One region of the Streptomyces sp. NPDC056883 genome, then DNA from elsewhere that is predicted to be linked to it. Evidence: riboswitches for the same ligand, from Rfam matches in the RefSeq annotation. Region 1 holds a riboswitch; the other holds the start of a gene.

Evidence for each region. A riboswitch is a leader RNA that binds a small molecule or an ion and turns the genes downstream of it on or off. The one in region 1 is predicted to bind cobalamin.
Region 2: linked by a shared signal. The riboswitch ahead of ACFRU2_RS40070 (energy-coupling factor ABC transporter permease) and the one ahead of ACFRU2_RS02795 (prenyltransferase/squalene oxidase repeat-containing protein) in region 1 are both predicted to bind cobalamin.

What each region holds. Positions count from the first base shown of each region.
Region 1 covers NZ_JBHUBS010000001.1:591,285-596,368, forward strand. Annotated here, with positions in the region: gene ACFRU2_RS02790 (hypothetical protein) at 1-273, opposite strand, end outside; gene ACFRU2_RS02795 (prenyltransferase/squalene oxidase repeat-containing protein) at 270-3,065, opposite strand; cobalamin riboswitch at 3,174-3,312, opposite strand; cobalamin riboswitch at 3,400-3,535, shown strand; gene ACFRU2_RS02800 (hypothetical protein) at 3,654-5,066, shown strand.
Region 2 covers NZ_JBHUBS010000031.1:48,706-53,789, reverse strand. Annotated here, with positions in the region: gene ACFRU2_RS40090 (PadR family transcriptional regulator) at 1-384, opposite strand, end outside; gene ACFRU2_RS40085 (energy-coupling factor ABC transporter ATP-binding protein) at 806-1,639, opposite strand; gene cbiQ (cobalt ECF transporter T component CbiQ) at 1,636-2,385, opposite strand; gene ACFRU2_RS40075 (energy-coupling factor ABC transporter substrate-binding protein) at 2,390-2,725, opposite strand; gene ACFRU2_RS40070 (energy-coupling factor ABC transporter permease) at 2,734-3,429, opposite strand; cobalamin riboswitch at 3,458-3,652, opposite strand; gene ACFRU2_RS40065 (flavodoxin family protein) at 3,930-4,661, shown strand; gene ACFRU2_RS40060 (MFS transporter) at 4,677-5,084, opposite strand, start outside.

The DNA.
Region 1 (5,084 bases):
GGCGGGACCGTCGTGTCCGGTGCCGGTGGTGGCCCAGCCGCCTTGGTTGAGGAGCTCGTAGCCGGTGGTGGGCGTGCTCCCGCAGGAGCGGTAGACCGGGCCGCCCCAACGGCTGAAGTCCACGGCGAGGACGGCCCCGGAGGAGGTCGTGCACTGTCCCATGGGGAGCGGGCCGGCCCCGGCCGGGGCCGCGGTGGCGGCGAGGGCCGCCACCGTCAGCCCGAGCGCGGCGGCCGTACGGGCCAGGGTCCGCAGGACGCGGCTGCGGATCATGCCTCGCCCCCGGTGGTTTCGCGGCGGCGCTTGGCGGCGCGGGTGATGCCCCAGCCGCCGAGGGTCAGGAGCAGGGCTGCGCCAGCGAGGCCGCCGACCTGGGCGCCGGTTGCGGCGAGGCCTCCGCCGCGTGGACCGGAGCCCGGGCCGCCCCCGTTTTCGCCCGGGGTCACGATGACGGGGGCGGAGGGGGAGGGAGACGGCCGGACCGAGGCGCTGGGGACGGGCTGCGGGGCGGTGCCGCTGAGGTCGCGGGTCAGCAGGCCGAAGGAGATGCCGGTGGCGCCGCCCACGGCCTGCGCGGAGGCGCGGACGTCGGAACCGGGCTGGCCGCCCTTGGCGATGGTGAAGCCGCCGTCGGAGTTCTGCTGCGAGACGAGGAACGTGCGCGCCCTGGCGATGCGGTCCGCGTACTTCGTGGCGTCCAGGGACATGCCCTGCACGGCGAGGGCGGCGGAGTTGACGGAATTCCCGGAGGCGCCGGGGAAGCCGCCGTCGTCCTTCTGCTGGGTGGCCAGCCAGGCGACCGCCTTGTCGACGGCCGCCTGCGAGGCGGCGTCGGGAAGCAGGTCGAGGGCCATGGCGGCCATCGCGGTGGAGTCCACTTCGGCCCGGCTGGGCTCGCCGATCAGGCTGGGCCAGGCGCCCGAGGGGTCCTGGAGGCTCTTGAGGTAGGCGATGGGTTCGGCCGCGGCGGCGCTCTCCCCCGCTCGGAGCTGGGCGATGACGCCGAGGGACTGGGAGAAGACGGAGGTGGCGTAGGCGTAGTTGCCCTTCGCCGCGCACTGCTGGGGGGTGTCGTTCTTCGCCGTGCAGATGCCCTTGGCGAGCGCGGCGATCAGGTCCCGGCCGCCGAAGTTTCGGGGGTCACGGCCTACGGCCTCGGCGAGCAGGGCCGTCTTGCCGAGCGAGCCGCCGGCGGCGTACTTGGTGCCGATCAGGGTCCAGTCGTCGATGCTGCGGCCCTTGCCGTCCTTGCCGCCCTTGTCGAGGAAGTCGACGATGCCCCGCAGCGTGGTGTTGTCCCGGCCGGTGGCGGCGAGCGCGTAGGCGCCGTCGATGGTCAGGCCGTAGTCGGCGAAGCCGGTGCCCGCGCCGCTCTCGTAGTAGCGGCCCTGGATCAGACGGCTGTGGTCGGCTAGGTACGCCGAGCCCTTCCTCAGGTCCGGCCCGTCACCGGCCGGAGGAGTGACCGGGGGAGTGACGGGCGGGGTGACGGGCGGAGTGACCGGCGGGGTGGTCGGCGGATCGGTCTTCGTCGTCGTCAGCGCGACCAGGTCGCTCTTGGCGCCGGCGACGGCGGCCGGCGCGGTGGCGAACAGCCGCGATTCGGTGTCGTCCTCCTCGAAGCCGAAACCGGCTCCCGGGAACTGGTGCTTGGACAGCCAGGAGACGCCCGCGTCCGCGAAGGCCGCGTCGCCGAGTGCGCGCAGGGCCTGGGCGGCCCAGGCGGTGGAGGCCGGGCTGCCGGTCGTCATGTACGAGGCGGAGGGCCAGGCGCCGGTCGCCAGTTGGGACTTCTTGAGGTAGCCACGGGCCTTCTGCACGGCCGCGTCGTGGCCGCCGGCCCGCTTGAGGGCCAGCGTGATGAGCCCGGTGGCGTTCGCGTCGCTGTCGCACCATTCGCCGGAGCGGATGAGGATGGAGGTGAAGCCGCCGTCCTCGCACTGGAGTCCGATCAGCCGGTTCACGGCGTGGGCCGGGGGCGTCACGCCTCCGTTCAGCAGCGCGATGACGGCCATGGCCTGGGCGTCGGACTGGCCGGTGGTGCGGAAGTCCCCCTTGGTCAGGCAGCCTTCGACGTTCTCGCCGTCACCGATGTCGCGCGGGCAGACGTACCTGACGAGGTCGCCGAGCAGGTCGTGACCGCCGAAGGCGCGAGGGTCCTTGCCGGTGGCCTCGGCGACGAGCGCGAGACGGGCGGCGGCGGAGGCGTCGGGGATCTTGTCCTTGCCGGCCGGGTAGGCGTACGCGTCGGTCTGCGCGGGCGCGGCGAGGAAGGCGGCGACCTTCCTGGCCGCCGGGCTCTTCGGGTCGGCAGCCGTCAGGGCGTACACGGCCTCGGTGGTGAGGAGGTGGTTCGGGGTGGTGGAGCCCTCGTCGACGACGCGCTCCCCGTCCGTCAGCTTGCCGCTGATCCAGCGGATGGCCGCGGGCACGTCGACCGACCCGGCGGGCACGGTGGGAGGGGCCGTCGGGACGGTCGGATCGGGGGTGGAACCTCCCCCGGCCCGTACGTCGTCGGGGGAGAAGACGGGCTTGCCCGAGGTGCCGCCGATGTCGGTTCCTCCGTAGACCCAGGCGTCCACGTCGCCGGCCTTCGGGTTGCGCGCCATGGCGCCGAGCGGGCTGTAGGTCCAGTTCTTCTGGCCGGGGGAGGCGGTCCAGTACGACCAGTAGGCGGTGGCCTGCGGCGTGAGGACGCAGTCCTCCTTGTCCGGAGTGGGGTACTCCGTACCGGTGTTGAAGGAGCCGTTGCCGATCCGGCAGATGAACCCGTCACCGTCGTGGACGGTGCCCTCGGTGGTGAAGCCGCCGGTGTGCAGCAGCTCGTAGCCGGTGGTGGGGGTGGTGTCGCAGCCGCGCTCGACCTTGCCGCCGAAGGGTCCGAAGTCCACGGCGACGATGGCACCGGTGGTGGCCGTGCACTGCTCGACCGGGTCTGCGTTCGCGGAGGTGGGGACCGTGAGGAAAGCCACTCCCGCACCGAGCGTCAGGAAGGACGCGGTCACGAGGGAGAAGAACCGCCGCCTCGTCCCCGACTGCCGTTTCGCCTGCTGTTCGGTGCCCACCGCGGCCCTCGTCTCTGCCGGGCGGCTGCGTACGTGGCGATGCGCCCCCGCACGGCTCGTGCGCCGTGGGAGGTTGCGACGACCACACCGCAGTCCGCGACGGCGTTCTTCGTACTGTGACCCAGCCCCAGGCATTCCGGCTCACCCGGGACGCCCCGGGCCTACGGTTGCGGGTCAGCGCCGGAATTCGACCGGCTTCCCCTGGTACTGAGCAGTTATCAGCCGGAGTGCAACACGGATGTCGGTGACGCGTCAAGGTGGCGTGAGTCTCATCAAGGGGTCTCGAGGGCCCTGGGCTTGCCCGCCCTCCGGGTGGCCGGCTGACTGGCTGGCGGACCCTTGATCACTCCGGTAGCGTCCTGGGCTGCCACATGGGGGAATCCGGTGAGAAGCCGGAGCTGACGCGCAGCGGTAGGGGACGGCGGGGGCCGTTCCGAGCCCGAATGCCCATACGGCGATGCAGTACAGGAAGCCGTACCACGCGTTCCGGACGGCGGCCCTCCCACCCTGCCCCGGCCGTGTTCGTGTGCGGTGACCTGTGGGCGTGCGCGGGCGGCGGCCGGCGTTCGCCGATTCCAGGAGCAGGCCATGTCCCGTCCCCGTACCTCCCGCCGCCTCGCGCTCGCGGTGCCCGCCGCACTCGGCGCCTTCGTCCTCACCGCACTGCCCGCCTTCGCGACCTCCAGCCCTGCGCAGATGGCCACGTCCAAGACGAACGGCGTCGCCTACCTCAAGTCGCTCCAGGCCGCGGACGGTTCGTACGCCGGGTCCGGGCTGTCCAACGAGTGGGCGTTCAGCGCCTTCGCCGCCGCGGGTACGGCCGTCGTCGATGTCGCCCCCGGCGGCGACACGACGAAGAACGCCCGCACGGTCTACCGCAACCTGCTCTCCACGGCAGGCTGGCCGCAGGCTTCCCCGGTGGTCACCGACTACGAGCGCGGAACCCTGAACGCGTACGCCGCGGGCATCGACCCGGCCCGGGTCTCCGCCTCGCGCAACCTCGTCGCGAACGTCTATTCCTACTGGCAGACGGCAGAGGCCGGCTACTTCGGTCCGTCAGGTAACTTCAACGGCACCGTCTTCGCGGCCCTTTCGCTGCGCGGAGCCAAGACGCAGGGCGGCGCCCACCGCATTCCGCAGGCCCTGACCGACTCGATGGTCACCCGCATCCGCGCCAACCAGCACGTGGACGGCGGCTGGACCTTCAACAAGGCCGAGGGCAACCCCACCGTCCTCAACTCCGCGAGCGACGTCGACATGACCGGCGCCGCGATGGCGGCGCTCTGCGTCTCCGGCGTGCCCCACACCGATGCGGACGTCGTCCAGGCCAAGAACTTCCTCAAGGGCAAGCTGGTCGCGACCACCGGCGCCTTCAACTCCCTGTACGGCGTCAACACCAGTTCCAACGGATGGGGCGTGGCGGGCCTGAACGCCTGTGGCATCAGCCCGCAGACCGGCGACTTCCTGACCGCCAACGGCAAGACCCCGATCGACTTCCTGATCGCCAACCAGTACAACCCGGCGGGCGGCTTCAAGTACAAGCCCGCCGACACGAGCCCGAGCGCCTACGCCTCGATCGACGCGCTGCGCGCAGTGGCCGGCGGCGGCTTCACCACGGCCCCGCCCGTACCGGTCACTCCCGGCGCCCCGCAGTGGGTCGCCCAGTCCGCCTTCACCGCCGGGACCGCCACCAAGCTGGCCCTGACCGTCGACGACGGCGCCGGCAGCCTCAAGGTCTGCTCGGTGGCTTTCACCCCGACCGGTACGACCACCACCCTCGGAGACGTCCTCAACGCCGCGACCACCGGTGCCACCCCGTCGGGCTGTGTCACGAGCATCACCCCGTCGTCCGGCACCGGCACGATCACCCACATCAACGGCAAGGCCAACAGCGGCTCCAACACCTGGAAGGTCAGCGTCGACGGCTCCGCCTTCGCCGGCGCCGCCCGCAACAAGGTGATCAACGTGGGCGACACGATCGCCCTGCGCTGGGGCGCTTGATCTCCACGGGTGCCGTGC
Region 2 (5,084 bases), on a different contig from region 1:
CACGGCCAACTGGGCCCGGTGCAGCTCCAGGTGCCGCCGCAGCTCGGCGGCCAGCCCCTGCGGCCCGACCACCGCGGCCGCCCGGATCCGCAGCAGCAGGGGATCCCGCACCGCCTTGGGGTCCTGACGCTCCCCGACCCACCGCGCCAGCTCCCCGCTCCCGGCGGGCAGCACCTCGTACTCCTTCTTCTGCCCGCGCACGGGACCCTCGCTGGGCAGCGCCCGGATCAGCCCGGACTCCTCCAGCCGGCCGAGCTCGCGGTAGATCTGCTGGTGCGTCGCGGACCAGAAGTACCCGATCGACTTGTCGAACCGCCGGGTCAGCTCCAGCCCCGACGAGGGCTTCTCGAGCAGGGCGGTGAGGATGGCGTGCGGGAGCGACATGCGGCCATCCTAGGTTTGCGGCAGATCGAGGACCGCGATGCCCTTCTCCAGGGCGAGGCTCCCGCCGCACGGGACGACGGTTCCCCAGTCGCCACCGCCACTGCGGTGCGTCCAGCGCCATGTACCCCGGTGCTCCCTCCCGGTCCAGGACCGAGGGGTCCGTCAGCGCCTCCTGCAGTTCGTACGTGCTCAGGAGTCCGACCGGGCTCCACACCCAGCCGGCGGAGAGCAGGCGCCGTCCGTCCGGACTCACGGCGAGCCCGGTCGAATGCGTGCGGGTACCGGAGCCCGCTGGAGTGTTCGGCCCCGTCCGGGGGGCAGCGGCGGAACCCGCCGACCGCGTCGACCAGTTCTCGCCGTCCCACCGGAGGGACAAGGGTGCGCTCGATGTCTCGATCATCATCACGAAGCGCGAACCTGCCTACCTCCAGGCGGCCAGTGCCTCCGGATTGCGGGGCCCGGGGGCACCCGCCTCCAGCAGTCCGTGGGCCCGCAACAGCGCGGCCACCGCCGGGGACCAGGCCTGGCGCAGGCCCGCCTCGGTCAGGAGGGCCGGCTCTGAGAGGAGGGCTTCGGCCGGACCGAAGCGGATGCCCGCCGGGGTCAGGACCGCCGCGTCGTCGGCCCAGCGGACCGCCAGGTCCACGTCGTGGGTGGCCATGACCACCGTCGTGCCGGAGGCGCGCAGTCCCGCGAGGACGTCGAGGAGCCGCTCCTGGCCGTCCGGGTCCAGACCGGCCGTCGGCTCGTCCAGGATCAGCACCCGCGGAGCCATCGCCACCGCGCCCGCGATCGCCGCGCGCTTGCGCTGGCCGTAGGAGAGCAGATGGGTGGGGCGGTCCCGGAGCCGGGTGATGTCCAGGGCGGCGAGGGCCGAGTCCACGCGGGCGCGGACCTCGGGAGCGGGCAGCCCCAGGTTCATCGGGCCGAAGGACACGTCCTGTTCGACCGAGGCCGCGAACAGCTGGTCGTCGGGGTCCTGCACCACCAGCTGGACGGACGTGCGCAGCCGGGTCAGTCCGGCCCGGTCGTACGAGACCTCCGTGCCGTCCAGCCACAGCGATCCCGCGCCGGGCCGCAGGCCGCCGCTCAGCAGCCGCATCAGCGTGGTCTTGCCGCTGCCGTTGCGGCCCAGCAGGGCCAGCGCCCGGCCCGGCGCGATGGCGAAGTCGACGCCGGTCAGGACCGCCGGGCCGTCCTCGTAGGCGTAGCCCGCACCGGACAGTTCCACCACCGGGTTGAGTGACGGGTTCACGAGTACAGCCCCTTCAGGGTGAGGGTCAGGGTGATCAGGGCCGCCAGCAGGCCGGCGGTGGCCGTCAGGAAGCGCCACGACAGGGCCGCCTCCGGTACGAGGACCCGCAGCGCGCCGTCGTAGCCGCGTCCGGCCAGACCCGCCTGGAGCTTGGCCGCGCGGTCGAAGGCCCGTACGAAGGAGGTGGCGGCCAGCCCGGCCAGGGACCGCCACAGCGCCGCCCGGCTCGTGTGCCCGAGCCGGGCGGCCTGGGCCCGGCGGACCTGGGCCATGGAGTCGAGCAGCAGGAAGCCGATCCGGTACATGACCAGGGCCACGTCCACCACGGGGGCCGGCACCCCGGCCCGGACCAGCCGGGGCAGTACGTCGGAGACCGGGGTGGTGAAGGCGAACAGCAGCAGCCCGAGCGAGGCCGCCGAGGTCCGCAGCAGCAGTTCGGCGGCGAGCCGGGGGCCGTCGGGGGCCAGGGACACCGGCCCCGCCGGGCCGCCGACCGCGAACAGCAGGGGCAGCGCCCCGGTGAAGCAGAAGCCGAGCGGGATCCGGAAGGCCCGCCAGAGCTGCCGGCCGGCCACCCCGGCCGGGCCGAGCAGCACGGCGAGGGTGGCGGCGGCCACCAGCGGCCCGCCCGGCCAGGGGGGCAGGCACACGGCGGTGACCGTCAGCCCGATCCCGAGCAGGGCCTTCTCCAGCGGGTGCCGGCCGCGCCAGCGACTGCCGTGCGCGGCCACGTCGATCGGCAGCACCCGGCTACGCCTCCGGTGCGGCGGCGGGAGCGGCCGCAGCGGCGGCCGCGCCCTGGCGGCGGCCCTTGCGGACCCCGAAGTAGTACGCGAGGACGCCCGCGCCCAGCGCCGCCTGCAGGGCGAACAGCGCGGACTCGACCTCGCCGGAGGGGGGCTCGTACAGCGGGGAGAACCAGGGCTCGTAATCCGGCTTCAGCTCGGTGATCGCCGCCTCCGCCTGCGCGTCGGCGCCGGCGAAGGGCTCCTCCTTGCCCTCGCCCAGCCCCAGCGCGATCGGCAGGACGGCCAGCGCCGCCACCAGGAGCAGCAGCAGGGTGTTGATCTTCGCGTTCTTGGACATCCCGCTCATCAGGCCGCCGCCTTCTCTCCGGTACGGGGGGCCGTCAGCTTGGCGACACCCAGCCGGACCAGGTCCGACTTGCTCGACGCCATCAGCAGCCGCATCACGAGGACGGTCAGCAGCCCCTCGCTCACGGCCAGCGGGATCTGCGTGACCGCGAAGATCCCCCCGAACTTCGCGAGCGAGCCCACGAACCCGGAGGCCGGGTCCGGGAAGGCCAGGGCGAGCTGCACGCTGGTGACGCAGTAGGTGACCAGATCGGCGAAGAAGGCGCCGAAGAACACGGTCACCATCAGCGGGAGTCCGGACGTGCGCAGGAGCCGGTAGACGGCGTAGCCCGCCCACGGGCCGGCGATGGCCATCGAGAAGACGTTGGCGCCGAGCGTGGTGAGTCCGCCGTGCGCCAGCAGCAGGGCCTGGAACAGCAGGGTGATCGTGCCGAGCACCGCCATGATCGGCGGCCGGAACAGGATCGCCCCGAGCCCGGTGCCGGTGGGGTGCGAGCAACTGCCCGTCACCGAAGGGATCTTCAGGGCGGACAGGACGAAGGTGAAGGCCCCGGACGCACCGAGCAGCAGCGTGCTCTCCGGGTTGGCCTTCACCTCTCGGGTGAGCGAGCGGACGCCGTGGACGACGAAGGGGGCGGACGCGGCGCCCCAGGCGACCGCGTGCAAAGGGGGCAGGAACCCCTCGGCTATATGCATGGGTAGGGAGACCTCTCCAGCACCTCGTGGATGGACAACGCGCCCCGGCCGGTCTCCTGGCTCACGGGTTGACGTCCATGCTCCGCCTTCCCGGGCAGCGCGGAACCTCCCGCGCAGCCCAGTGGCTTTCCCGCAGGAGTGGAGCCGGACTTCCCGATCACAGTGGCGAGGGCCGCACCGGTTTCCCACCGGTTTCCCGAACACCAAGGCCCGCTGACCCTAGTCGGCCGCACGGACCGGGAACAACCCGCCCCAATCGCGCCGCCGCCTGTCCGGATTCCGCTTCGCCGTGACTCTCCGCCACCGGGGTCGCGGTCTCCTCCCCAAGGGTGGGGAGCCGAGGGGGAGTTCCGTAGGCCCGCCGTCGTGGGCGACCGGCGGATCCGGGGCCCGGCGCCGTTCCGCCCGGGTGGTGCACGCTTGGACGGGTGCGGTGTGGCGCACGCCCGGACGGGTGCGGTCCGCTGGCGGGTCCGCCCCGGGACGCCGAGCCTGGTGGGGTGACCACCGAATCCGATGCCGCGCCCGCCTCCGACTACTCCGACCTGACCGCCGTGGTGATCAACTGCACCCTCAAGCGGTCTCCGGAACGGAGCCACACGCAGGGCCTGATCGACGTCAGCACCGGCATCATGAAGCGCCAGGGCGTCCGGGTCGAGGTGCTCAGGGCCGTGGACCTCGACATCGCGACCGGCGTCTGGCCGGACATGACGGAGCACGGCTGGGAGACCGACGAGTGGCCGGTCGTCTACTCGAAGGTCATGGCCGCGGACATCCTCACGCTGGCCGGGCCCGTATGGCTGGGTGACAACTCCTCGGTCATGAAGCAGGTGATCGAGCGCCTGTACGCCTGCTCGTCGATCCTCAACGAGCACGGCCAGTACGCCTACTACGGTCGCGTGGGCGGCTGCCTGATCACCGGCAACGAGGACGGCGCCAAGCACTGCGCGATGAACGTCCTGTACAGCCTCCAGCACCTCGGATACGTCATTCCGCCGCAGGCGGACGCGGGCTGGGTCGGCGAGGCCGGCCCGGGCCCCTCGTACCTCGACCCCGGCTCCGGCGGGCCGGACAACGACTTCACGAACCGCAACACGACCTTCATGACCTGGAACCAGCTCCACCTGGCGAGGATGCTCAAGGACGCCGGTGGCATCCCCGCCCACGGAAACCAGCGCTCCGAGTGGGACGCCGGCTGCCGGTTCGACTTCGAGAACCCCGAGCACCGCTGAGCTCGGGCCGGCCCGTCAGATGAGGTCGCGGTGGCGGCCCACCTTGGTGGAGAAGAGGTAGAGCGGGGGCAGGAGGGCGGCGGCGCAGACGGTCCAGAGCGCGGTACGGGCGCCGAAGTGGGTGGCGAGGAGACCGGCGGTGAGCGCGCCGAGCGGCAGCGCGCCCCAGGAGACGAAGCGGACCGTGGCCATCACGCGGGACAGCAGTTCCGGGGGTGACTGCGTCTGCCGGTAGGTGCGGGTGGTGATCGAGCCGATGACGGTGCCGAAGGCGAAGCCGGCGTTGCCCAGGGCGAACCAGAACGCGTCCCCCGCCGACGTGGTCAGCGGGGCGAGCAGGAGCAGCGCGCCGCCGGCCAGATCGGCCAGGATGATGCCCCGCGCGGTGCCGAGGCGCGTGGTCACGCGGACCGCGACGGCGGC